4 regions of the Exiguobacterium sp. s34 genome follow, and region 2 is predicted to be linked to each of the others. Evidence: riboswitches for the same ligand, from Rfam matches in the RefSeq annotation. Region 2 holds a riboswitch; each other region holds the start of a gene.
The links. Region 2 has a riboswitch for S-adenosylmethionine ahead of KNO87_RS08265 (aminotransferase class I/II-fold pyridoxal phosphate-dependent enzyme). Riboswitches for the same ligand answer to the same signal wherever they lie in the genome.

Region 1: it holds a riboswitch for S-adenosylmethionine, as region 2 does, so the genes downstream of both, KNO87_RS10845 (Na+/H+ antiporter NhaC family protein) here and KNO87_RS08265 (aminotransferase class I/II-fold pyridoxal phosphate-dependent enzyme) in region 2, are expected to answer to the same signal.
Region 3: it holds a riboswitch for S-adenosylmethionine, as region 2 does, so the genes downstream of both, KNO87_RS12265 (methionine ABC transporter ATP-binding protein) here and KNO87_RS08265 (aminotransferase class I/II-fold pyridoxal phosphate-dependent enzyme) in region 2, are expected to answer to the same signal.
Region 4: it holds a riboswitch for S-adenosylmethionine, as region 2 does, so the genes downstream of both, KNO87_RS02745 (2,3-diketo-5-methylthiopentyl-1-phosphate enolase) here and KNO87_RS08265 (aminotransferase class I/II-fold pyridoxal phosphate-dependent enzyme) in region 2, are expected to answer to the same signal.

What each region holds. Positions count from the first base shown of each region.
Region 1 covers NZ_JACSKE010000004.1:279,775-285,269, forward strand. The annotation lists gene KNO87_RS10830 (divergent PAP2 family protein) at 1-260, opposite strand, end outside; gene trhO (oxygen-dependent tRNA uridine(34) hydroxylase TrhO) at 378-1,319, opposite strand; gene KNO87_RS10840 (TVP38/TMEM64 family protein) at 1,548-2,192, shown strand; gene KNO87_RS10845 (Na+/H+ antiporter NhaC family protein) at 2,210-3,493, opposite strand; SAM riboswitch class I at 3,563-3,658, opposite strand; gene KNO87_RS10850 (GGDEF domain-containing protein) at 3,757-5,436, opposite strand.
Region 2 covers NZ_JACSKE010000003.1:253,520-259,014, forward strand. The annotation lists gene KNO87_RS08250 (peptide MFS transporter) at 1-450, opposite strand, end outside; gene KNO87_RS08255 (MDR family MFS transporter) at 594-1,838, opposite strand; gene KNO87_RS08260 (AI-2E family transporter) at 2,107-3,207, opposite strand; SAM riboswitch class I at 3,366-3,465, shown strand; gene KNO87_RS08265 (aminotransferase class I/II-fold pyridoxal phosphate-dependent enzyme) at 3,544-4,719, shown strand; gene KNO87_RS08270 (iron-containing alcohol dehydrogenase) at 4,716-5,495, shown strand, end outside.
Region 3 covers NZ_JACSKE010000005.1:229,429-234,923, reverse strand. The annotation lists gene gcvH (glycine cleavage system protein GcvH) at 1-300, shown strand, start outside; gene KNO87_RS12275 (PTS sugar transporter subunit IIC) at 347-1,405, opposite strand; gene KNO87_RS12270 (thioredoxin family protein) at 1,583-1,840, shown strand; SAM riboswitch class I at 2,292-2,398, shown strand; gene KNO87_RS12265 (methionine ABC transporter ATP-binding protein) at 2,476-3,504, shown strand; gene KNO87_RS12260 (methionine ABC transporter permease) at 3,494-4,156, shown strand; gene KNO87_RS12255 (MetQ/NlpA family ABC transporter substrate-binding protein) at 4,187-5,020, shown strand; gene KNO87_RS12250 (MDR family MFS transporter) at 5,119-5,495, shown strand, end outside.
Region 4 covers NZ_JACSKE010000001.1:554,109-559,603, forward strand. The annotation lists gene KNO87_RS02730 (sugar ABC transporter substrate-binding protein) at 1-321, opposite strand, end outside; gene mtnA (S-methyl-5-thioribose-1-phosphate isomerase) at 314-1,348, opposite strand; gene mtnK (S-methyl-5-thioribose kinase) at 1,345-2,496, opposite strand; SAM riboswitch class I at 2,578-2,680, opposite strand; SAM riboswitch class I at 2,886-2,987, shown strand; gene KNO87_RS02745 (2,3-diketo-5-methylthiopentyl-1-phosphate enolase) at 3,058-4,212, shown strand; gene KNO87_RS02750 (2-hydroxy-3-keto-5-methylthiopentenyl-1-phosphate phosphatase) at 4,209-4,859, shown strand; gene KNO87_RS02755 (methylthioribulose 1-phosphate dehydratase) at 4,856-5,473, shown strand; gene KNO87_RS02760 (cupin domain-containing protein) at 5,487-5,495, shown strand, end outside.

The DNA of each region.
Region 1 (5,495 bases), on a different contig from region 2:
GTCGCATCGTACATGACGATGGTGGCGAAGACGACAGCGAGAGCGAATATGCTCGAGTCGATGCCTTCCATCCGTCCGATTGCCGTCGCGAGTGCCACGACCGTAGACGAGTGTGAGCTTGGCATACCGCCTGAAGCGAACATGATTTCAATTTCAAAATCCCGTGTTTTAATAAGTTCGGTTACGAGCTTGGCTGCTTGGGCGATAAACCAAGCGAGAATCGCGGCGAGTAAAGGTTCGTTAAACATGCATCTATTCACTTCCTGTCTGACATAGTATCTTCAATATACCCGAAAGCGGGGCAGGCTAGACGTTAAGATTTCGTCAAAAAAGGTGTCATGGACGGCTTGTCCATGACACCTTTTGGTCGATTTTTGTTACCCGACTACTCCTTCAGTTTCCTGAAGTTTCTCTGCAATGTTATCGATGATATAACGGTTGCGTGGGTGTTCTTGACACTCTTTCGAGCATGAACGCATTTGTTTCGGTTCACACTCTTCACAACAGAAATGCTGTACATTGCACTCCGGGTTGGCACAATTAACGTAACGAACCGTCTCTGTCCCACAGTGCATGCAGTGTGAAACAACAGTCGGGTTCACAGAGTTGACAGGGACGTTGATACGCTCATCAAAGACGTAAAGCTCACCATCCCAGTTTTCTCCTTTTGTCGCTTCGTCTTTTCCATACATCGCGACGCCACCTTTTAAGTGGAAGATGTTGTCGTGACCTTGGTCACGCATATATGCTGTAAATTTCTCGCAACGGACGCCACCGGTACAGTACGTGAGAAGTGTTTTCCCTTCGTAGAGGTCTTTGTTCTCTTCGAGCCATTCCGGCATGTAACGTGAAGCCTCTACATCGATTTTGATCGCGTTTTTAAAGTGACCAAGTTCGTACTCGTAGTTGTTACGAACGTCGAGGATGACGACATCATCACGATTCATCATCTCTTTCCATTCTGCTGGTTCGAGGTATGCACCGTGTTGTTTCGGCACATCAAACTCGCCATCAAAGCGCCACGTCACGAGCTCTTTCTTGTGACGGACAAAAATTTTCTTGAATGCATGCTCTTCGACTTCATCGATTTTGAACTCGATATCGCTGAAGAGTGGGTTTGCTTTCAAGTCGTTCATGTATTGCTCAGTTTGTTCCCAAGTACCAGAGCACGTCCCGTTAATTCCTTCGGAGGAAATCAAGATACGTCCTTTGATGCCGAGATCCTTACAATACTTCAAATGTTCTTGCGTGAGTGTTTCTGGGTCTTCGATGTTGACATACTTATAGTACAGCAAGACCCGCATTGGTTTTGTTTCCATGTTGTGTTGCTCCCCTGTGTTCAGTTTTTTGCAGGAAAACGAACGTTGGGTTGTGTCGTTCGACGAATAGACTTGCCTGCAACCACAAGTCCATTATTATATGATAAATATCACGGCGAATTTTCGCAAATGGTTTTTAATTTTTTTTGACGAATGCAGGGAGATGCGTCTTGTAAATCGAATTCGGGTAATAGAGTAGTAGTAACGAAAGTTGAAGGTGGAACGACTATGCTCACTTCTCTCCAACAGTACATCATCCAATTGATTGAATGGCTTCAAAGCTTGCCTGGCGGTCCTTGGGCCGGACTCGGCGCTCCATTTTTAGAGGCGATCTTTCCGTTTTTGCCACTCGTTTTAATCATTTCTGCCAATGCGGCGACATACGGTTTTTTATTAGGAGTCCTTTTATCGTGGATTGGGAACCTTCTCGGAACAATTGTCGTCTTCGCAGCCGTCCGGTATGTGTTCCGAAAACCGATGACGCGCTGGCTCGAAAAACATAAGGTGGCGGTTTATTGGTTAGAACGAATCAATCATATGAGTCCGATTTCACTCGGATTCTTGTATTCACTTCCGTTCATCCCGGTCAGTTTGATCACTTATTTGCTGGCGCTTATTCAGATGCCGCTCCGCACATTCATTTTAGCGGCAGGATTCGGGAAACTACTCGTCGTCGTCATTTTCTCTGTCATCGGGGATCAGTGGGAAGAGTTTATCCAAAGTCCATTTCGTTTATCGATGCTCGGTCTTCTTTTGGTCGCATTATGGGCCATCAGCCGGGGATTAGAAGAAATTCTCAAACGACGCGCTTTCAAGAAACGAAACGAGCAACTGAAACAAGAAATGGTCACGAAACGACAAACACCCCTTTGAACAAGGGGTGTTTTCGCTTAAGACTGTTTTTTAAAGCGCGGGAAGTTAAATGCGATGGCGATCCCTCCACAAATAAAGAGGAGGAACGGATAAAACATGAACGGCACGAGGTCCGGCGATGCGGTCTTCGTCAGCTCTGCCGCGATGAGGAGTTGTGCTCCATATGGCAGAATTCCTTGTACCCCACATGAGAAGATATCGAGTACACTCGCTGATTTTTTCCGTTCGATATCATATTCGTCCGCAATGTTTGCGGCAAGCGGTCCGGCTACGAGAATCGAAATTGTATTGTTTGCCGTCGCCACGTTCGTCGCGCTGACAAGACCAGCGATACTCCACTCGGCACCGGCACGTTTTTGGATTCGTGACGTCAACGCGTCACGCAAATACGTGAGTCCGCCGTTGTGCGAGATGAGTCCGACGAGTCCGCCCATGAGTAACGTCAGAAACGAGATTTCGGCCATGCCGACCATGCCGTCGGCGATAGCGGTCACGAATGCTGTCACCGATAAGCTTCCGTCGAGGAGACCGATGATACCAGTGAGCGTGATGCCGCCCAAAAGGACGAGAATAACGTTCAGTCCTGTTAACGCTAAGCCGATAACCGCGAGATAGGGAATCAGTTTATACCATTCGAATGCAGCGACATCGACCGTCGACTCACCGTTCGATAAGACCGCTAGTAAAATCGTCGTGATGATAGCGGCGGGTAAGACAATCCAGAAGTTTGTCCGGAACTTATCACGCATGTTCGTCCGTTGCGTCCTTACGGCGGCAATTGTTGTATCCGAAATGAACGAAAGGTTGTCCCCGAACATCGCGCCTCCGACAACTGCGGCGGCTGCGATGGCGACGTTCACGCCACTCTCTTCATGAATACCGAGAGCAATGGGTGCAAGTGCTGCGATCGTTCCGGTCGATGTTCCCATCGCCATTGAAATGAAAGCAGCGATGACGAATAGTCCGCTCAAGAGAAGCGATGGCGGTAAGAGCGTCAACGCGGCGTTAACCGTCGCGTCGATGGCGCCAATCGATTCGGCTACGGTCGAAAAGGCACCGGCGAGTAAGAAAATAAAAATCATAATGATGATTCCCGGATTTCCGGCACCTTGTGCGATGCGCTCCACGGTTTGTGTCGCACTTCCTTTTGTCATGAATGCTGCGACTAGCAATGCGATGATCGCTGCGACGAGAACTGGGAACTTATAAAAATCCCCATAGTAGACACCTGCCCCGATGAAAAAGAGCAAAAAGACGAATAATGGCAAAAGTGCCCACTTGTTGGCTGTTGGTTGTTCCAAAATAATCACCTCACTAAAAAATAAAAAGGACCTTTTTCTTGAGAAAAAGGTCCTTCGTGCGAAATACCCTTTTCATCTTTCGAGCAATACGCCCGCTGGATTTGGCACAGGTTCCCCGCTGCCGAGACTTCACAGGGCCAGTCCCTCCGTCTCTCTCGATAAAAAGTGAATCTATCTAATTATTAAACACGTTCCCTAACGTACCTGTTTCGAATCCGGTTGTCAACCTAAAAACTCCCCAATTCGATGTGAGAAAGGGGAGTTTACGTCGTTAAATTGTTGAAGTGGGCTACTCGGTTCCGCCCTGCGTATTTCCCACCGACATAGAGCGCACGGTCAGCGTTTCGAATCGTGTCATCTAGACGCTTGTTCCCGAATGCTTCAATCGTATCGACCCCGATAGACGCGGTCACAGAAATCTCATGATGGTCAACAAGGAACGGTTTCGCTTCGATTTGGTGGCGAATCCGCTCTGTGATTTCGATGGCTTGGGTCATGTCACAATGGTTGAGTAGTAAAATGAATTCTTCGCCGCCATAACGCGCGGCAAAGTCATCCGTTCGAAGTACTTGCCGAATGCGTCGACCGAATTCTTGTAACACTCGGTCACCGACCTGATGACCGTACGTATCGTTAATTTTTTTGAAGAAATCAATATCGAGCATGGCGACAGATATCGGATACATCGACATATCCGATATTTGTTGAATGCCGTATTCATAAAACGCACGCGCATTGGCAAGAAGCGTCAAACTGTCTGTCCGGCTCTCGGTATAGAGACGATCCCGCTCGTGACAACGGCTAATCGTTCGATTGAACGATTTCAACAACTTGATGATTTCATGCTGAATGATTTTCGGATATGCGTATACGGGTTCTCCCGTCATGACGATCCATGTACGAATCTCTTCGATTTCCTCCGAACGGACAGAAACAAAGCTATGATAATCGTCATGGAAGGCGTCGGAAAGTGCGGTATCCCATTCAAACCGCATCTCATAGTCGAGAATTTGCTCGATTGGTTGACTCATCTCAAGCAGTGCAAAGACGACCGGTCGATCGATGGGCTGTCGCGTCTTCAAATCGAAGTAGAGCGTGCGGTCGAACAATTTGAACTCGATATAACCTTCGTCGTAATGGTTCAACTGTTCACACTGACTTAAAAAGACTTCGATTGCTTGCGCCTCACTCTGTGACAAAGAGACGGCTTCTTTAGCTTCATCATATTGCTCGATCAAAGATTTGAAGGCGTCTTGCCGTTCTTTTTGAATGAGAAGTCGTTTAATGAAGAACGTCAAGGCAGCGGCGATACTACTGACGACCAGTAAACTCGTCTCCCGGAAGAATGATGCCGCTAAAATGAAGGTCAAACTGACGACGTATGTGTAGAAAGCGATTTTCATAAAATCGCTCAATGCGATGTCGACGCGGAACCACCATTTCACCTGATATTTTTGGAATACCGTGTTTAAGAAGATGGCAAGGAACAGTCCGGCAAGCGGCACGAACGAATCTTGCGAATAAAAGTCGAGACCGGTCTCGCCACCAAGGGCGAGATAAACCGCTGCCGGGATGACGATTTCTAAGTACGCCGTAATGGCATTCCAAGGATACGTGAAGCGGAAGCGACGGATGGCGACTTTCGGTTTCAAATTGGCGAATTGAAAGACGAACAACCCGATTTGGTTGACGATGAGTGCTGTTTCAAATCCAAAGAATAAAAATAAGATTAAGACGATACTTTCAGAAAAAGTGAAGTACACACCTTTGACTTCGATCGAGTCGAGTTGAAAAATGATGACCAATAATGAAATTAAAATAAACGACAATGGATCAATCGTCGGGGCGTGTAGGACATCCAATGCAAATAACGAGATGGTGAAGATGAATAAGGCACTCCATATACTCCAACCGAGCACGGACATCTTACGAAAGTGGTTCATGCGTTCCCTCCTAGCATGGGACATTTCGAGATCTAATAGTAAAGATTCGTCACGTTTTC
Region 2 (5,495 bases):
CGTTTCACTATACATATCTCCGACTATACTTGATACGTTTGGTTTCAATAAACCCGTACCAATAACAATCAACGCCATCGAGATGAATAAGAAGACGACGCTACCTGGAATCGAGAGGACGATGTGTCCGAGCATGATGAACACACCACCGTAGAAGACCGCCCGTGACGTCCCGAATACTCTGTCCGCAAGCCATCCCCCAATGACCCCTGACATATAAACGAGTGCACCGTAGACGGACATAATCGAGAGCGCGACGTTACGGTCGAGCCCGAGTCCACCTTCAGAAACCTCATAGTACATATAGAATACGAGGATGGCCCGCATGCCATAGTACGAGAAACGTTCCCAAAATTCAGTGAAGAATAAGGTGAACAACCCTTTCGGTTGTCCGAAGAAGCCTTTTTGTGGAACACTGTCCACGATTGTCTGTTTATCGATCCTTTCCATGAAAGATCCCTCCTTAACCGTTTTATCATAAAAAGGATTATTATGATTGTAAAGTGAATTGAATGATAATTTCAAATTTTAATAAAGATGCAAAGAATGAAAAGACCACACTTCCATGAGCAGAGAGTGTGGTCGATGAGTGATTACGCTGTCTTTTGTTTTGCTTCCGTTGCCTGGACATAACGTCCGAGTTGCCAGTAAATGATGCCAGATAGGCAACTTGCGCCGCCGATCAGAATCAATGCAATATGTCCGGCACGATTGTCGAAAAAGACACTTGCGATGATTGGTGCCGTCACACCGCCAATTAGCCATTGAACACTTGCAGCCCCATTATAGGCACCGCGCATATTCTCTGGCGCAATCAAGGCGATGAACGTCTGTTGAACAGGCGACATAAACATCTCGCCAAGCGTGTAAAATGCATAGACGGCGAGTAAGATTCCAACGAGTGGAAGGTAAGGAACATCAATTGCGTACAAAGCTCTAGGGACGACGGCGAGTAAAATCATCCCGATTCCGAAGACGGTCGCTCCGGCAAGCATGACTTTCCCAAACGGTTTATTCCCGAGCTTCGAAGCGATTGGAAACTGGAAGAGGACGACCATGATTCCATTAAGTGCCAACAGGTATGGGAATGGGTTCTGTTGTGCGGTGTATGTCGGGAGCGACTCTTTCAAAAAGAGCGGTAACATGCTCTCGACGACCGAGAATCCCATTGATATGAATATACCCGCAAAGATGAAGATCAGAAACACGCGGTCATTATAAAATACGCGCAACACTTCCCGGTTGCTCGGGGTCTCATCTTCTGTGAACTCCGGCAATGATTCGCGAATGAAGTAGCCGAGTGCGAGGGCATAAAGACCGAAGATGAACGCCGCTGCAAAGAAAATCAGCTCGCGGTCGATGAACAGTACCGCACTCCCGAGGAGAGGTCCAAACGCAGCACCGATGTTATGCCCCATCCGTAATAGGCCGAATGCTTCGTTCATATGCTCGGGTTCTGTGACGTCAGCAACCATCGCACTAGCAGCGGGATGGAATAGTGAGTTAGTCAAACCGAGCATCGCATTTAGTAACAATAATGGCCAAAACGAATCCGCGAACGCAAAACCGATGAGGGCAAGCGCGTCACCGATGATGGCAATCATCATGATCGGTTTTCGCCCATAGAGATCGGCGAGTCGGCCGCCAATCATCGAGCCGAGGAGCGCCATGATTGGTCCAGTCGCCATAATGATTCCGACTTGAAGGTAGCTATCTAACTGGTCGCTATAATAAAGGACTAAGAATGGGGCGATCATGAACATCATGATTCCCGTAATCGTCTCCCCTAAGAAACGAATCCAAATATTGCGGTCAAGCCGTTTGAGTGATTGAAACATACAGGTCACCTGCTTTATTTAATTTTAGACACAAAAGGGACGTCATATGCATAAAGGCATACGACGTCCCACGTTGTTTATGCATGCCTCGATAGGCAGGCGTCTTAGATCTGTTTCAATCGAAGAGGTGCCTGCCAATCAGTATGAACTTGAGTGAATGGTTTCGAAGATACTACTGACATGGGAACCTCTCCTTTCTGTTAATTGTGTTCTTCTCTTCAACTGTATGACACATTTCATGAATATGTCAACAGATTCATGAAGAGATTTAAAGTAACTCATTCAAATTTTTACGATTCAAACGATAGTCAATGAGTCTAGACAAGACGACTTGAATCATCGCAGTGATAGGGACACTCACGAACATGCCGACGAGACCGAACAGGCTGCCCCCGATAATGATGGACGTGATGACCCAAAATGGCGTGATCCCGACACTGTCACCAAGAATTTTCGGACCGAGCCACAATCCATCGAATTGTTGCAACAAGAAGATGAACAAGAGCACCAATACGGCGGTGAACGGGTCATAGAAGTATGTGATGATGAACGCCGGGATCATCCCAAGTAGTGGACCGACATACGGGATGAAGTTGAGGACGCCGACGATAACACCAAGGAGTAGCGCATATGGCGCCCCGATGATCAAAAGTCCGATGACAGCCAGGACACCGATGATCAGACAATCGAGTGACTTTCCGATGATGTATCGTTTAAAAATATAATCCATCTCTTGAAAGATATCGATCGTCGTCTTTGCAGTACCAACTGGTAACAGCGCGTAGAGAAGGCGCTTGAACATACGAGCGAAGACTTCTTTGTCTTTCAAAAGATAAATTGAGATGACAATCCCAATCAAGAAGTTAATCAATGTCATCGTAAAACTTGAGACATAACCGACAGACGAGAGGACGGCTGTTTCGACCCATCCCGAGTAGCGGTCCTCGAAGCGCGCAAAATCAATCGCCTGGGCGATGGTAGCGTTATAGTCTTTCAAGTAATTGTTTACATCACCAAGAAACGCATCGATTTGACGGATATAGACCGGTAACTCTTCGATAAGTGATGAAAGACTCGAGTAAATCCGTGGGAACAAGGTGACGACCGAGATCGCTAAAATCCCGATAAACGTGATATAGACGATGAGCAGACCTTGATACCGTTTCAAATGGAACCGTTCCTCTATATAAGAGAGTACGGTGTTGAGTAGTAAAGCGATGGCAATCCCCATGATAATTGGGGTCAGTAACTGAAACGTGTACTGCAAAACACGTGAGATGGTATCCGGTTCACTGATGACACGCCATAAGACGAGTAAAATCAGACCGATCACACTGAGTTTCCAAATAAGTTGACGATTAAGCTCCAATGCTCTATCCCCTCATACAAATATAATTTTTCTACCCTTTTACTATGAATGTTTTTTGAAAAGGATTCAATAGATGTTCACCTTGAAAAAAATGTTTGACACCGTTGGAAATGTCTGGTTAACTTAGGGACATACTAAAATTACATAGCGAATAACACTTTCTATCAAGAGAAGCGGAGGGACTGGCCCGATGAAGCTTCAGCAACAGATTGCAAAATACTGTGCTAATTCCAGCAAGGTGACCTTGAGAGATGGGAAGGTGGTTGACTACATACGTCTGTATTGAGCACCCCTTTCCTCAGAAAGGGGTGTTTTTTCGTATCAGGAGGAAGAATCATGGCAGACAGACGTTCACAATTATTAAAATCTTTACCAACCCAACACTTCGTCGGATTAGCAGAAGAGGTCGCGGCGGTAGAAGCTAGTGGAAAGACCGTTATCCGGCTCGGACAAGGGACGCCCGACTTACCGACTCCCGCTCCAATCTGTGAGGCGCTCGAACGTGCCATCACGGACCCGTCGACACACCAATACGGTCCGTTTCGCGGACAAGCGCGCTTAAAAGAAGCGGTCGCATCATTTTATTCTCGGGAATATGGTGTCGAACTCGACCCGGAACGGGAAGTCGCTATCTTGATCGGCAGTAAATCAGGTCTGATCACACTCCCACAATGCCTTCTCGAACCGGGTGACGGCATCCTACTGCCGAACCCAGGGTATCCGGACTATATCTCGGGGGCACGTCTTGCCGGTGCCGAGATCATCGATTTGACGTTAAAAGAAGAAAACGGCTTCCTTCCGGACTATTCGACACTCGATCCGCTTCACGCTCGACTCATGTATTTGAACTATCCGAGCAATCCGACGGGTGCTGTCGCAACACCGGCATTTTTTGAGGACACCGTCGCATTCGCCAAACAACATGATGTGATGGTCGTCCATGACTTTGCATATGGAAGCATCGGGTTCGATAGTCACGTTCCTCCGAGTTTCCTTCAAGCCGAAGGGGCGAAAGAAATTGGAATCGAAGTCTATACAATGTCGAAAGCATTCAATATGTCAGGATGGCGTGTCGCGTTCGCGGTCGGGAATGCTGACATTATCGAGGCAATCAACACCTATCAAGACCACGTCCATGTATCTGTCTTCTCGGCCATTCAAGAGGCGGCCATCGTGGCGCTCGAGTCACCTCGCGAACTCCGTGACGACCTCGCGTCGCTTTATGAAACAAGACGAAACCGACTGATTGACGGATTACGCCGTGCCGGGTGGGACATTGAGGCGCCGAAGGGTTCCTTCTTTGTATGGGCGAAAGTGCCTGAGGGAGATGCAAAATCTTTCTCGACAAAGTTACTCCACGAGGCGGGCGTCGCCGTCACACCAGGCTATTTCTTCGGAACAGAGGGGGAGCGCCACATCCGCTTCGGTCTCGTATCGTCTGAACAGAAGATTGATGAAGCGGTAGAACGGATCGAGAAATTGTTCGCGGCTTATGAGGAGGTTCATCTATGATTCGTCAGGCGGTACTTGAGTACGATCATTCGAAAGACGCACTTGAGAATCTTCCCGCGCGTATCGGGAATCGGGAGGCGCTTGTCTTGAGAGGGGAGAGCGGGTATAGCAAGGCGGTGCGCGTGTCGCCTCGCCTCGCGGATCTCCCGAGCGTACGATTTACCGGAGAATGTTCAGACGAGGAAGTTGAACGGTTGAACGGTTATCGACCTGACGTATGGATTGCCGTTGGTGGCGGCAAATTGATTGATACAGCAAAACGAATCGCGGCTTCTCAGAGCGTACCGCTCATTGTCGTCCCAACACTCGTGTCAAACTGTGCCGCCTTCACACCGCTTAGCGTCATCTACACTGAGGAAGGGTCATATATCCGTTACGACACATTTTCGGTCGTCATCGAGCGCGTCATCGCGGATGAACGACTGTTACGTGATTCACCTTACGACTATTTCAAGGCTGGCGTGATCGATACGGTCGCAAAGTGGTACGAGGCCCGATATATTAGCGGAACGACATCAAGGGATGCAGGCATTCAGTCAGGGCTATCGCTCGCGGCACAGTGTGGCAAGTTGATGGACCTGTCGATCCGCGAACAGGATTTCCGTCGCTACGGCACGGACATCCGATATATCGTCGATCACGTCCTCGCAATCGGTGGTGCGGTCGGTGGGTTTGGAGATGCCGGCACACGTGTTGCTGTCGCGCACGCCGTTCATAATGCGCTCAGTCGCTTTGACTCGACTCATCATTGGCTACACGGGGATAAGGTGGGGTTC
Region 3 (5,495 bases), on a different contig from region 2:
ACGGATTTCGCACAGAGCGAACTAGGGGATATCGTGTTTGTGGAACTCCCAGAAGTCGACGGTACGATTTTGCTCGACGAGCCATTCGGCTCAGTCGAATCAGTGAAGACGGTCTCTGAGTTGTATGCGCCGGTATCAGGACGCATCACAGCAGTGAACGAGGACCTCGCGGATTCTCCAGAACTCGTCAACGAGTCACCGTTTGAAAACGCATGGATGGTCGAAGTCGAGTTGACGGAAGAGTCGGACCTCGACAAGCTCATGACAGCTGAAGAATACGAAGCGATGATTCAAGGATAAGTAAAACCGGCCTCTCCGAATTGGAGAAGCCGGCTTTTTTTACGTCTTACTCGAAATCGAGACGATAGTGATCCGATTTGACGAGTGTCGCCCGTTCGAACACACGGTAGAAGAAAATCCCGAGTCCGACCGGGATGAGACCGAACAAGACGATGACGAGAAGCACGTTGAACAAGGCGAATCCGCCCGGCATGAGGTGTAGCGCGTTCACCGGTCCGATGAGTCCAGATACACCGAATCCGGCGCTGATTGGAGTCCCTTCGATTCTTAACATACCGGCGAGGGCGCCGAGAATGGCCGCATTCGCCAAAATCGGAAGCATCATAATGGGACGTCGGACGAAGTTTGCCATTTGAATTTTCGGTGACCCAAGGAAGTGTGCAATCGATGTACCGGTCGCGTTCGCCTGCCAACCCGCGATGGCGAGACCGAATCCGGCGGCAACGACACCGAGGTTTGCCGCACCGGCCGCAACGCCGGATAGGCTAATCGCGGTCGCAATTCCGACGGTCGAAATCGGCGAGACGATGATGAGCGAGAACGCCATCGCAATCAAGATACCCATGAGAACGGGTTGAAGATCTGTCATCGTCATGATGAGGTATCCGATGTATGTCGTAATCTGTGAGATGTACGTCAACAAGAAGGAACCGATCCCACCAGCGACGACAATGACTGTCATCGGCATAACGATGACCGTATACGTCTTCAAGTGGGGGGCGAGCTTCATGACGAGAAGGGTGGCAATCGCAGCGGTCACACCGGCTGTGATCACGTCACCGATGCCTGCCATCACGAACGCACCCTCGTTAATTCGAACGGCACCACTGCCGACATACGTCGCGATGGCAATCGTTCCTGCCTCTAGAATCGATCGTCCGAACTGCATCGCAACGGCCAGGCCGATAATGGCTGGGAGAAGCCGCATCGCAATCGTCGTCGCATCCAATATGAATTGAAGAGACGGAAAATAAGGGAGTATGGCTTTCGTGAGTTCACCGAGCAGTGCGCTCGGGATGAGGGCGATCAGAATCGCCATGCTGAGACCGTTTAAGACGTTCATCGTGAATTGCTTTGTCGTACTTGTTGCCTGTTCCGTCATCATTCATTCACCTGTCCTTCTTTTTTGCTGTTATGTACAAAAGCGATAAAGTTAGAACCCATATTATTCCTATCCGACAGAAGAGTCAAGAGAATCATTGAAAAATTCTGAAATTTCACGAGAGCACGATTTTTGAACGAGAATCAATCGACCATTATAATGGCAAGAGAGGTGAGAATAATGATTACAGACGGATTCTTATATATATACGCGCCAATGTGTGGTACATGCGCTGTCGCGGAGAAAATGTTAACGGTCGTCGAGGCGGTTGACCCTGAAATTCAGATTGAAAAGCGAGACGCGAACTATATTCCAAAAGAGCTTGAGGCCTATCAAGTGATGAGTGTCCCGGCCCTATTAAAGCTTGAAAATGGCGAGGTTCGGGATCGTCTCTATGCTTTTCAAAACGTCCAGCATGTCCTCTCTTTCGTGAAGTGAGAGAGGAACATTAGAATAATCTGAAAATTTTAAATAATCAGTTGACACAGAAAGTTCACGAATGGTATATTCATTACAACATCTTACTTGAACACAAAATAGGACGCGATATTCCCGACATCAAGACGTTTTGATGAAGCCGCTGCTACACTTTATACGAATACACGTCAGTCTTCCCTTCGATTGTCCCCCAAAAAAATCAAGCGAAGAAAGACGTTCCGTATAATCGCACGGTCCAAGTCAAGATCGAGTGATGATTGGTGAATCTCCCCCATATAAGGGTGGAAATCTTGAACGGGCAAAAGATTTTCATCTATGGGCTGTCCTTCCGTGACTCAAGGTGCTACGTTCTGTGTCGTCCTCGGACGGCACCTTTTTTTAATTTTTTTGAAAAAAGGATTTGACAGCAGAAAAAGCTGTCGCTATGATAAAGCTAATCGAATACACAACACTCTTATCAAGAGAGGCTGAGGGACTGGCCCTATGACGCCCAGCAACCGCGGAGCAATCCGAAATGGTGCTAATTCCAGCAAGGTGAGAAACCTTGAGAGATGAGAGCAATCGTTGTCCGTACGATAAAGTGCGCACGTTTGCTCAAACGTGCGCGCTTTTTTTGTTGTCAGGAGGGAAAAGAATTGATTCAATTACGAAACGTCGCCAAATGGTTCGATACGAAGAATGGTCGTGTCCAGGCGGTCGATGATGTGTCACTAACGATTGATCGCGGTGAAATTTTTGGAATAATCGGATATTCGGGGGCGGGGAAGTCGACGCTCATCCGATTACTCAACCGTCTCGAGTCACCGTCTAGCGGTGAAATCGAGGTCGCCGGGAGTGAGCTCACGAAGCTCAGCCCGAAAGGATTACGAGGGGTTCGCAAAAACGTCTCGATGGTCTTCCAGCACTTTAACCTTCTGTGGTCGCGCACGGTCGCAGAAAACATTAGCTTCCCACTCGAATTGATTGGGGTTCCGGCAAGTGAGAGGAAACGTCGGGTCCAAGAACTCGTTGAGCTCGTTGGATTGGCTGGTCGTGAAGACAGCTACCCATCACAATTATCGGGCGGTCAAAAACAGCGAGTCGGGATTGCCCGCGCGCTCGCTACGAATCCAGAGGTGCTCCTCTGTGACGAAGCGACGAGTGCGCTCGACCCGAAGACGACGGATTCGATTCTCGAACTGCTCGTCAGCATCAATAAGAAACTCGGCTTGACGATCGTCCTCATCACGCATGAGATGCACGTCATCCAAAAGATTTGTCATCGTGTCGCCGTGATGGAAGCGGGGAAAGTCGTCGAGACGGGTCAAGTCTCTGACGTGTTCCAACATCCGGAACAACCGATCACGAAAGAATTCGTGAAGCAAATCGGAGCGGTCGACGATCTGTCGCTCACGTTCGAACACTTGAAAGCACGATACCCAAGTGGTCAAATCGTCAAATTGAAATTCTTGAATGAGACGGCGGAACAACCGATTTTGTCTGACGTCCTTAAAACACACGATATCGGATTCAACATCATCGGCGGGAATGTGACCCAGTCACAAGTCGGTGCGCTCGGCACGCTATTCATCCAATTGATTGGGGAAGCAAGAGAAATCGACCGCGCCATCGCGTCGATTCGTTCGCAATCTGTAGAAGTGGAGGTGGAAAGCGATGTTTCCTAACGTAGACTGGCAAATCATGATGGAACAGACTTGGGAGACGTTATACATGACGCTCGTCGCAGGTGTCGCGACGTTTGTGATCGGACTCGCTTTAGGTTTGATTCTCTATATTACAAACGAATCGCTATTATTGAAGAATCGTCCGATTTACGTCTTTGTCAGCGCGATCGTCAACGTGTTTCGTTCGATCCCGTTCATCATCTTGATCATCTTGCTCATCCCGTTCACGTTGTTCCTACTCGGTACGATGCTTGGTTCGACGGCGGCGCTTCCGGCGCTCATCATCGGAGCGGCACCGTTCTACGCTCGTATGGTCGAACTTGCGCTTCGTGAAGTCGACCATGGTGTCATCGAGGCGGCCGAATCGATGGGAGCAACGAAATGGCAAATCATTTATAAAGTCTTGATTCCGGAAGCTCTTCCCGCAATCGTATCAGGACTCACGGTGACCATCGTTGCCATCGTCGGTTATACGGCGATGGCAGGGGTCGTCGGGGGCGGCGGACTCGGGAACTTGGCCTTCTTGGAAGGGTTCCAGCGCTCACAAAACGACGTCACGTTCGTGGCGACGGTGCTCATCTTGATCATCGTGTTCGTCATCCAATTCATCGGTGACCGACTCGTCACAAAAATTGATAAACGTTCAGCTTAATCACACATATACCATTTGGAGGGATTCATTATGAAAACTTGGAAAACAGTACTCGGATTGACAGCATTATCAGCATTCACAGTTCTCGCGGCTTGCGGCGGGGAAGAGGCAGACACAGGGTCTGGCGATGAAAAGACATTGATCGTCGGTGCATCGAACGTACCACACGCTGAGATTTTAGAGCACGTACAAGAAGAATATGAAGCAAAAGGTTACAAACTCGAAATCAAGAAGTTCCAAGACTACGTGCTTCCGAACAAGACGCTCGCAAGCGGGGAACTCGATGCGAACTACTTCCAACACGAGCCATACCTCGAGTCGCAAATGGCTGAAAACAAAGACTACAAATTCGCATCTGCGGGTGGTGTCCACATTGAGCCAATCGGTGTCTACTCACAAAAATACAAATCGCTCGACGAACTTCCAGAAGGTGCGGAAATCATCATGAGTTCATCGGTTGCTGACCACGGACGTATCCTTACGATGCTCCAATCAGAAGGTCTCATCACACTTGCTGAAGGCAAGACAGTCGATGCGACAGTCTCTGACATCGTCGACAACCCGAAAGACTTGAAATTTAAGACGGACGTGGAAGCAGCACTTCTTCCGACAGCTTACAACAACGGAGAAGGCGATGCGGTCCTCATCAACACGAACTACGCGATCGATGCAGGTCTCAACCCACTTGAAGATGCCATCGCACTCGAAGGCGAAGACTCACCATACGTCAACTTGATCGTCACACGTGAAGGAGACGAAGAAGATGAGCGCGTCAAGGCACTTCTCGAAGTATTGACTTCTAAAGAAACACAACAGTGGATCTTGGACGAATACAAAGGTGCGGTCGTACCGGTACAACAATAAGTAATCTCGACTCAGGGGTCATCCCCTGAGTCTTTTTTTGTCTAGTGTTCTTTCATGAAGAGAAGTACACTATATATGAAAGAAAAGGGGGGATTTGGATGAAGCTCACACAGATTCATCCGCTGACGTGGGGCGTCCTGTTCGGGACGTTTTTTGCACGACTGGCAACGTTTTTTGTCATGCCATTTTTTGCGATCTATTTGGCCACACTCGGGTTTTCAGCGAGTGTGATTGGAACGATTTTTGCCGTGACGGCGCTTTCGGGTCTGTTCATGAGCTTCTTTGGGGGAACACTCTCTGACCGATATGGGCGAAAACAGCTCATGCTAATCGGGATCGTGCTCAATGCCGTTACGTTCGCTGGCCTCGCGCTTGCGACCGAACTGTTTTGGTTTTACATGCTATCCATGTTGATGGGGATGTCGCGATCTTTCTTAGAACCGGCTTCACGTGCTCTCATTAGTGACACGACGCA
Region 4 (5,495 bases), on a different contig from region 2:
GACCCCTTGCGTCGTCGCCGTATCGACGTAACTTGCCATCTTCGACAAATCATTATCAGCGTTATACACTTTCACGTTGCCACCGAACGCTTCGACTTGCTCGGTCACCCCTTCGATATACTGCGAAGAGAACGTCCCAATCGACATCTGCATGACGAGGGCGACTTCTAGGTCTTTTGGAAGCGTCCCATTGGATACGCTGACCGGTTTCGTTTTCGTTTCCGTTTGACTCGCTGTCGTCTTCGGTTGCGCCTGTTCATTCGTGCATCCGGCGAGCGCCAGGATGACGGTCAACAGGAAGAAGATGATTTTTTTAGACATATGCGTTTCCTCCTACGTGTTCAACAATGACCGACTCGGTCGGTTCGAGCACACCTGTCTCCGTAATGAGACCAGTGATGAGTTCTGGTGGGGTCACATCAAACGCCGGGTTGAAGACTGTGATGCCGACGAGTGCCGTCGGATGTCCCCCGATATGGGTCACTTCATGCGCGTCCCGTTCCTCGATTTGAATCGTGTCGTCTGCTTCCAAATCAAACGTCGAATGCGGGGCGGCGACATAGAACGGGATGTTGTAGTGTTTCGCCAAAATTGCGAGCTGGAGCGTCCCGATTTTATTGGCTGTATGACCGGTACGTGTGATGCGGTCCGCCCCGACGATGATGGCATCGACTTGTTTCGTCTGAATCGTCCACGCCGCCATATTGTCGGTGATCAACGTGACATCGATGTCTGCCCGGTCGAGTTCCCATACGGTCAACCGTGCCCCTTGAAGCAGTGGACGGGTTTCCGATGCGAACACCCGAAACGGGATGCCACGCTCTTTTCCGACATAGAATGGGGCAAGCGCAGTACCATAACGTGACGTCGCAATGGCACCGGCGTTACAAATCGTCAATACATTGCCACCGGCGGGTAACACGGTGAGCGCATGCTCACCAATCGTGCGATACGTCGCCACGTCTTGTTCATAAATTTCAATCGCACGCTCTTTAATTGCTTTTGCGATCTGTTCAAAGTCCTCCCCTACGTTCAATCGTAGGAGTGATTCGATGACGTGCTGTAAGTTGACCGCCGTCGGTCTGGTCGCAATCAATCGTTGCCCGACTTGGTCCAATTGGCGGTGAAAATATGGATTATCTTGCAGACGTGATGCTTCTTTTGCGAGGACGAACGCCCCGAAATAGGCGATGGCCGGTGCTCCTCGAACTTGAAGCGACTTGATCGCATGTTCGGCCTGTTCGAGCGTCAACACTTCAATATAGCGCTCTTCTTGCGGCAACTGTGTCTGATCTAAAATCGTCAAGATTTCAGTGTCGGCATCGAAATGAATACTTTGCACACTCATACTCGCACCTCCGACAGGACTGGAATCAACTGGTCAATCGATTGAATCTGATGGCGCTGTTTGATGAGGCGCGTGCCGAGTTCTAAGGAGTGGCGTTTCCGTTCGATGCGAAGGTCGTCTGGTAGTGTTTCTAAGTCAGCGACCCCAGCAAGACCAATCGTTCGACGAATCAGTTCACAGCCTGCGTAACCAATCGCATCACTCAAAATCGACGGCAACAGTTCGTCCACGAATCCTACTGTGTTGAACGGTTCGACCGCCTGTGTGAAGCGTGTGCGGAACGTTTTTTCAAACGTCTCCCAGACGGTGAGCACTTCTGTGAAGCGTTCGAACCGTTTCAACGGATGCGCATACGTCGAGAACACTAAATGAGCAATGATTTGACCGATATCAAAGCCGAACGGACCATAAAACGCAAACTCAGGATCGATGATTTTCGTTTCTTGACGCGTCGCAAAAATACTTCCTGTATGTAAATCTCCATGTAATAACGCTTCATGTTTCGTCACGAACCCGACCTTCAATTTGGCCACTTCAATCTTCAGGGCGAGATCTGACCATAATTTTTCAACATCTGTACGAATGGCAGATTCAATCTGATTCGATTCTGCATCGCGATACGGGTCGGTAAAGATGAGTTTCTCCGTGATATCGCACAGTTCTGGATTATAATACTCCTTTTCGATTTGTTTCTTGACGAGTGGACCGTTCGCATAGTCAGACGTCGCAAACAACGTTTCACCGAGGAATGTACCGACGTGACGCGCTAAATTCGGATAGCTCTCGCCTTTTAGAAAGCCGGTGCGGACAATCTCAAAAGCTGATAAATCTTCCAAAATCGTATAAGCGAGTTCACGGTCGCTCCCGAGGACACCCGGTACGAACTGTGGAACGACTTTGGAAAACTCACGAAGGGCCAGCTGTTCAATCCAAGACCGATCAAGCGTGAGCGGCCAGCTCTCTCCAACGACTTTTGCGTATGGTAACGCCTGTTTCACAATCAATGACGTATCGCCTTGGCGAACGCGAAAGACGAGATTTAAATTTCCATCTCCGATTTCCTCACATTCTGCGATCCCCTCTTCTAGTAACCCCAACTGTCGAACATGGTCGACGACACTCTGTTCTGTAAACGCCTTATAAGCCATGATGCTTTCCCCTTTCCTGTGCATATACATGAAAAAAGCCCCTTTCTCCGCGAGAAAGAGGCACACCCAAATTGGTTGTTCCTCTCATCTTTCAGACATATGTCTGGTGGATGTAGCACCGTGCCAAATGGTCGGTTGCTGCGGCGTCTTAGGGCCAATTCCCTCTGCCAACTCGCGATAAGAGTAAATGATTTAATTGTGTTTGACGTGTTGAGACGAATATTACGGACTCGAGACGCTAGTTGTCAATCCTCTATTTTCGGTCGACTCCCTATTTTTGACACGCATATATAGAAACATTATTTTCAAACTTTTTTTCTCAAAAAAAGGAATTGACGAGTGAGCGATTCTATGTAAAAATTCAATTAAATTTCACAACTTCACAACTATTCTTATCAAGAGCAGACGGAGGGACAAGCCCGATGATGTCGCAGCAACCGACCAGAAATGGCACGGTGCTAATTCTTGCAGCTATCGCTGAGAGATAAGAGTTCATTGTTTTCGAATGACCTCTTGCCTTGGCATGAGGTCATTTTTTGTTTGACCTGAAAGGAGGAACTTATGGGAATTATCGCTACTTATGAAATCAAACATACCGATCACGTCGAACGCGTGGCTGAAAAAATCGCACATGAGCTGACCGTCGGCACGTGGACCGAGTTGAACCACATCGAGCAACATCAACTGCAGGCGTTCCGTGGTGAGGTCATCGAGACGTCCCAACAAGAAACGACGAGTCGCTTCTCTATTCGTTACCCGCTACATAATGTGACGCCAGACTTCTCGTCCATTCTGACGACGACGTTTGGAAAACTATCACTCGACCCAAGCGTCCAACTGATTGACCTATCACTCCCGGAAGAGCTCGCATCAGACTTCCCTGGTGCCACATTCGGTGTCGAAGGTGTTCGCGACATCCTTCGTGTACACGACCGACCGCTCGCCATGAGTATCTTCAAAGGTGTTATCGGACGGGACCTCGACTTTTTGGCGACACAGCTCCGTGACCAATTCAACGGCGGAATCGACCTCGTCAAGGACGATGAGATTTTATATGACAATCCACTTACCCCGTCGCTCGAACGGGCACGGGTCGGGGCATCGATCATTCAAGAACATCAAGAATTGACGGGTCGCTCCGTTCTATACGCCGTGACATTGAGTGGACCCGTCTTCACGTTACGCGAACAGGCGAAGCAATTGATTGAGGCTGGCGCGACCGCGCTCTTGTTTAACGTGTATACGTATGGGCTCGATGCCTTGCGAGAACTCGCCAAAGACTCTGAGATTCACGTTCCGATTTTGGCACATCCCGCTTTTGCGGGGGCGTTGACTGGATCAGTCCGCCATTCCCTCCTTTTCGGGAAACTGATTCGACTCGCCGGGGCGGACTTGACGCTCTTCCCGTCGCCGTATGGTTCGCTGTCGACACCGAAAGACGAAGCGCAACAGATTCAGACGTATGCGACAGAACCCCATTGGACGAAACCGATTCTGACGGTCCCATCTGCCGGGATTCATCCTGGACTCGTCCCGGACTTGGTTCGAGACTTCGGAACGGATGTCGTCATCAATGCCGGCGGCGGGATTCATGGGCATCCAGACGGTGCGGTCGCTGGAGCGAAGGCGTTCCGACAGGCGATTGACCAGACGCTTGGCAAGACGAACGATACCGATGCACTATCGACCGCGTTGGATGCGTGGGGTGCACGATGAGCACGCATGTCATCTGTGACTTCGACGGGACGATCACCGAAGAAGATAACATCATCGCGTTGATGCGACAGTTCGCACCTCCTGATTGGGTCGAGCTCAAAGATGCCGTCTTGAACCAGACGCTCTCCATCCGAGAAGGTGTCGGTCAGATGTTCGGCTTACTTCCGAGTGACCAGGAAGTACGATACCGTGAGTTTCTTCTTTCGACCATCACGCTTCGGCCAGGGTTCATCGAGTTTTTACAAGAGACGCAGTCACTTGGCTTCCGATTTGATGTCGTCAGTGGCGGTATGGACTTTTTCGTCCATCCGATTCTAGAAGGTCATGTCGTACCTGAACACATTTACTGCAATCACGTTGACTTTTCAGGAGAGACGGCACGCGTCACATGGCCTCATTCATGCGATGCCTATTGCTCGAACGATTGTGGATGTTGCAAGCCGACGATTGCCCGACAGATCGTCTCACCTACCGACACGTTGATTGTCATCGGCGACTCGGTCACCGATTTTGAAATCGCTAAACGGGCCGATGTCGTGTATGCGCGTGGTCAATTGATCTCTCTTTGTGAGACGGAAGGAATCCAACATATTCCGTTTGAGACATTCCACGATATTTCAGCTCATTTGAAAGGAGTGCGTGTATGACGATACAAGAACGATGGGTAGAACTTGCCGACATTAAAGACGAGCTTGCCGCACGGGACTGGTTCCCCGGGACAAGTGGCAACCTGGCAATCCGCGTATCGGACGACCCGTTGACGTTCCTCGTGACGGCAAGCGGTCGTGATAAACGAAAGCGCACGGAGAAAGACTTCGTGCTCGTCGACGCGACCGGTCAATTGATTGGAGAACAGTCAGGCAAACCGTCTGCGGAGACATTGCTACACATCGAAATCTTTAGCAACACGAACGCAACCTGTTCTCTTCATGTGCATACGGTCGACAATAACGTCATCTCAGAACTTTACGCAGCGAAAGGACATGTCACGTTCACGGGCCAAGAAATCATCAAGGCACTCGGCTATTGGGAGGAAACGGCCAGTGTCCGGATCCCGATTATCGAGAATCACGCGGATATCCCGACACTCGCCCATGCATTTGCCCCACATGTCACAAGCGATGCCGGTGCCGTCCTCATTCGGAACCACGGGATCACCGTTTGGGGAGAGACGCCCGCTGCGGCAAAACGTTATTTAGAGGCATATGAATTTTTGTTTAGCTATTCATTAAAATTACGCGCCCTAGGCGTCCATTCATAAGGAGGAATTCAACATGGCAACG